Regions from separate parts of the Lysinibacillus sp. CD3-6 genome, predicted to be linked through region 2. Evidence: riboswitches for the same ligand, from Rfam matches in the RefSeq annotation. Region 2 holds a riboswitch; the other holds the start of a gene.
The links. A riboswitch is a leader RNA that binds a small molecule or an ion and turns the genes downstream of it on or off. The one in region 2 is predicted to bind cobalamin.
Positions count from the first base shown of each region.

Region 1: linked by a shared signal. The riboswitch ahead of FH508_RS02520 (ABC transporter substrate-binding protein) and the one ahead of FH508_RS07430 (glutaredoxin family protein) in region 2 are both predicted to bind cobalamin.

Region 1 is NZ_CP085880.1:542,106-544,315, reverse strand. It holds gene FH508_RS02525 (FecCD family ABC transporter permease) at 1-231, opposite strand, end outside; gene FH508_RS02520 (ABC transporter substrate-binding protein) at 228-1,196, opposite strand; cobalamin riboswitch at 1,403-1,588, opposite strand; gene FH508_RS02515 (acyl-CoA dehydrogenase family protein) at 1,857-2,210, opposite strand, start outside.
Region 2 is NZ_CP085880.1:1,569,311-1,571,520, reverse strand. It holds gene nrdE (class 1b ribonucleoside-diphosphate reductase subunit alpha) at 1-662, opposite strand, end outside; gene nrdI (class Ib ribonucleoside-diphosphate reductase assembly flavoprotein NrdI) at 659-1,018, opposite strand; gene FH508_RS07430 (glutaredoxin family protein) at 1,015-1,239, opposite strand; cobalamin riboswitch at 1,359-1,535, opposite strand; gene FH508_RS07425 (ferrochelatase) at 2,096-2,210, opposite strand, start outside.

The DNA.
Region 1 (2,210 bases), 1.0 Mb from region 2:
TAACAATCCTTGAAAGGCGGCTCCCGCAATTGCCAATGATGCTCCTACAAGGCCTGCAAGTAATACTCGTGGCAAACGGATTTTCCATAAAATATTGGCAGCAGTTTCATCTGCCGCTTTATTCCAAAGTACTTCTAACGGAATATGAACCGAGCCTATTGATACGCCACACCAGATGCTAACGATAAGTAACGTAATGGCTGTTACATAGGCAATAGCTGTTTTTCTCACTCGAAAGCCTCAGGATAGATGGCTTTCGCTAACTCTTCAAGCCCATCTGCTAAACGTGGGCCCTGACGACTTGTTATATTTTCATCTACTTGTACAATCGCTTTATTTTTTACAGCTGTAATTGTATCAAAGCCTGCACGTTGTGGAATTTTCGTTAAAATATCGGGCACATAATTATAAGTGACCACGATAACATCTGGATTTTTTGTAATGATTTGTTCCGCATCTATTTTGAACCAGCCATCCGTATCAGCTGCAATATTTTCAGCATGAATCATTTCTAGCATCTCCTGCATAAACGTATCCTTGCCAGGTGTATAAATTTCTGGTTCATCTGACGTTTCTACAAAGACTTTCTTCGGTTGTACATCCTGCAATTTTGCTTCTATTTCCTCAACCTTCGCTTTCATATTGGCAATAATTTTTTCTGCCTCTGGTAGCTTACCAGTGGCGCGACCTAATTGCTCAATCGTCGTATATGTCTCATTAAAATCACGAGCGTTTGTTACAACAAATACTTTTACACCCGCTGCTTCCAGCTGATCCTTTGCTCCACCTAAAGAAGCTATACCTGATTCATGCGCAAAAACGATATCTGGCTGTAAAGCAATAATTTGTTCAATATTAAATTCCATACTGCCGACCTTTTCCTTGTCAGCTACCTCTGGTGGATAATCATCATAATCATTTACGCCAACGATTTTATCGTTTAAGCCAAGTCCAAATAAAATTTCTGTGTTACTTGGAATAAGCGAAATGATTCGCTCAGGCGGTGCCTCCAGTACAATTTCTTTGCCAGTAGCATCTGTCATTGTTAGCGGGAATGTTGCTTCCTCAAGCTGATTTGTTCCTTGTTGCTCCTGTTGCTCTGACGCAGTACTGTCGTCTTTCGGTTCTTGTCCACAAGCAACTAAAATGCCCATTGCTAAAAATGCGGATAAACCTAACTTCCAATATTTTTTCATTGTGAAACCTCCTTAGATTGTATGTGCATGTTTCAGCTCTGTTCAGTTGCATGATCGATATTATGTAGGTATTTCATTATTCGAACTCTCACCTTTATTTTCAATTATTATCGTCATTAGCTTTCTAAAACATAAAAAATCCCCTCGTCATCATAACGAGAGGCGGTGCTTGCACAAAAAACCACCATCCTATCCTCGTAGGCTGCAATGTATCGTTCTATAAAGGCAGGTCTCCTGGCTCGTGCTTCAAATGCTTTTTCATGCCTTCCCAAAAAAATTTCAGTGGCATTGATAGAAAAAACTCACACTTACAGTGGCGGGACCGCATCGGAATTACACCGATTTCCCTTTTCACTTTACTTTAGTAAAGAACCTTTATAATATTCAGTTGATTTTATTATACATGAAAATCGAAATAGATAACGATAAAAAAAGAGACCTTAAGTTAGCGTCTCTTTTTTATAATTATTGATTTCCAATGCATGCATGTGCTTTCCGCTTCAAACAATTCCTTTAATTGTTTGCGTGCCTGGCACACCGTAATCTGGATTGCCTGCGTCTTATACTGTGTGCGTTCCCACAGAAGTCTACGTCAGTCTTTCTTTGTTTAAAAATTATAATATTCAGAATTGTTTGCGTGCCTGACACACGAACTATTCTCTACACAATATCCGCAAAATATTGAACAGTTTTCATTGGTGCACCGATTTGGCGCAATGCCCATGTATCTTCTAAATAAATATCAGCTAGCTTTTCATACTTGCCGCCAAACTTTGCTGCCCATTCGACTGCCACTACACTTTCGTATAGATGTGCCATTTTTTGGGCTACTCCCTTTGCCTCGTAGGTTTTCGTAGCTTCATCCAACGCGCTAAAAGTTTGCAATGTTGTTTCGATTTTCTTCAGTTGTTCCCTTACGATTTGTACCAATGAACAATTTGTTAACTTCGTCAAGCGCTCCTGCATCACACGAACAAATAATTCGTGGGCCTGAAATTTATCTACTAAGCGAAT
Region 2 (2,210 bases):
GGAATCACACCACTTGCACGATTTAAAATTTCTTTAATTGGATCTCCTAATGGACGTAAATCTGTTAAGTTTACCCCTACTCCACCGCCAAGGCGTGATAGCTCTAAACAATAACCAATATTTTCAGCAATACTATTCATAGAATCATCCATTGAAAGTTTAAAGCAGCTTACTAATTCGCCACGCGCTTTTTTTCCACTATTTAATGCGGTTGGAGTTGCTGGTTGATACGCCTCCATCATTGCTTCAACGGAACGTTCTGCTAAAACCGTGTTCCCTTGTGCTAAATATAAAGCGATGATAACAATACGATCCTCATATTTTTCTAAAATTTCTTCCCCGTCACGACTTTTCATTGCGTAACTATCGTAAAATTTACTTGCACTCATAAAAGATGGGAAGCGGAAATTGTAATCGTATGCTTTTTTGTATAAGTGTTTAATAAAATCTATCTCATACATGTCGATAAACTCTTTCTCGTAATAACCTTCATCGACTAAATAGCGTATTTTCTCCTCAATATCAATAAAATAACGTAGACGCACATTTACATATTCTAAAAAATAACGGCGTGTTGCTTCACGGTCCTTTTCAAGCTCTAATTGACCCGTCGTGCTATAGCGATTAAGCACCTCATTATTAAGCTTTAAGTATGTTTTCATCCCTTCACCCTCGTTTCATAAAACGTTTGTATTACTTCATAATCAGCCTGATATCCACGTAAATCTAATTTACGCACTAGCGGGACCTGGTAGGTTTCTGCAATTTTTTCGCCAGCTCCACCAAACACATGGTGCCCAAAATTACTATTACCACTTACAGCTACTCCCTTGCAATATTCCTTGTTTTGCTCTAAAAAGCGAGCTACTTTTGCAGGAATATCACCTAAGCCGTCCGTGTATGTAATTAATAGAAAGGGCTCAGTCAGCAACAATCCATCATAAATTTCAATAGATTCCCCATCTAATTTCGTCACAATACTTCGCACATTACCTGTACGACTAGCATAAACGATCATATTGCAATCATCTCAATTTGAGAAACAATTTCTTTAACATCTCCTATAAATGTGTCATTTACTTCAAGAACAGGCACACTTAAAAAACCTGCGTCCATAATTTTTTGTTTTGCTTGCTCATCGTGATCAATATTCACAATTTCTGCTTCAAGTCCTGCACGTTGTAATTCCGATTTGACCCAAAGACATTTTGGGCATATAGTTTTCGTATAAAGTTTCATTTTAAATTCCCTCTTTTCATAATATAAAAAGGCTATCTCTTGGGAGAGACAGCCTAAGTTAGAAACGTAAAAAAACAAAAAAATCGTCACGTCCCCATTTCTTATTCCCCGAAGAAAGGTTGAATTGTTTTATTATAGGCAGGTCTCCTGGCTTTGCTTCATTCTCTGATATCCTTCCCATACGAATGCACAGTGGATTAAATCATCGTCAGCTTAACAGTTGCGGGGACAGCGTCGGATATACCGAACTTCCCTATTAAACTACATATAGTAGTACCTATATAAAACTAACACAATATATTGTTGTTGAACACAATTAAGTGTACCATCCTTCAAGTAAAAAGTAAATCAAGAAAAGCGAATTCTTTATAGTGTAACTTTTCACTATTTTCTTTAGGAACAACAAACGGTTAATAAATGAAAAATGACTAGCTAGGTTAGTATAATTAATAATATCGTCAATAGTTCTAAAGAATGATAGACGGTTTTCCATGAAAAGCTTTATCAAATGTTAAGCAATTATTATTCTACCTACTGAAGCCTAAATTAAACTGCGTATTATATTTAATATGTACTTATATAATTTTATAGCTGTTATCATATTTTAGCCACTATCGTAAGCCCTATAACTTCTATTCAATTTTTCATTATACACACAAAAAAATATTAAAATAGATTTGCCGTTTGTTAGATATCATTTATGCTAGTTCAGATTAGAATGAAGTGTTTTTATTCGTGGCTATTCTGTTCGCTATATTGATATAAAACAAATAACCATCTGACATCAATGGAATATCGACATCAGATGGCAATATAGACTTTACAATAGTTAATCGTAATTTATTAACCTGTTCAGTTATTGTGCGGGAATAAATGATTCGACAATGGCAGCTAAAGCTTGAATGGTATCATAGCTATCACCTGGAAACTCCGATTGTGCAAATTCAACTTGCAGTTCCTCACACAATCGA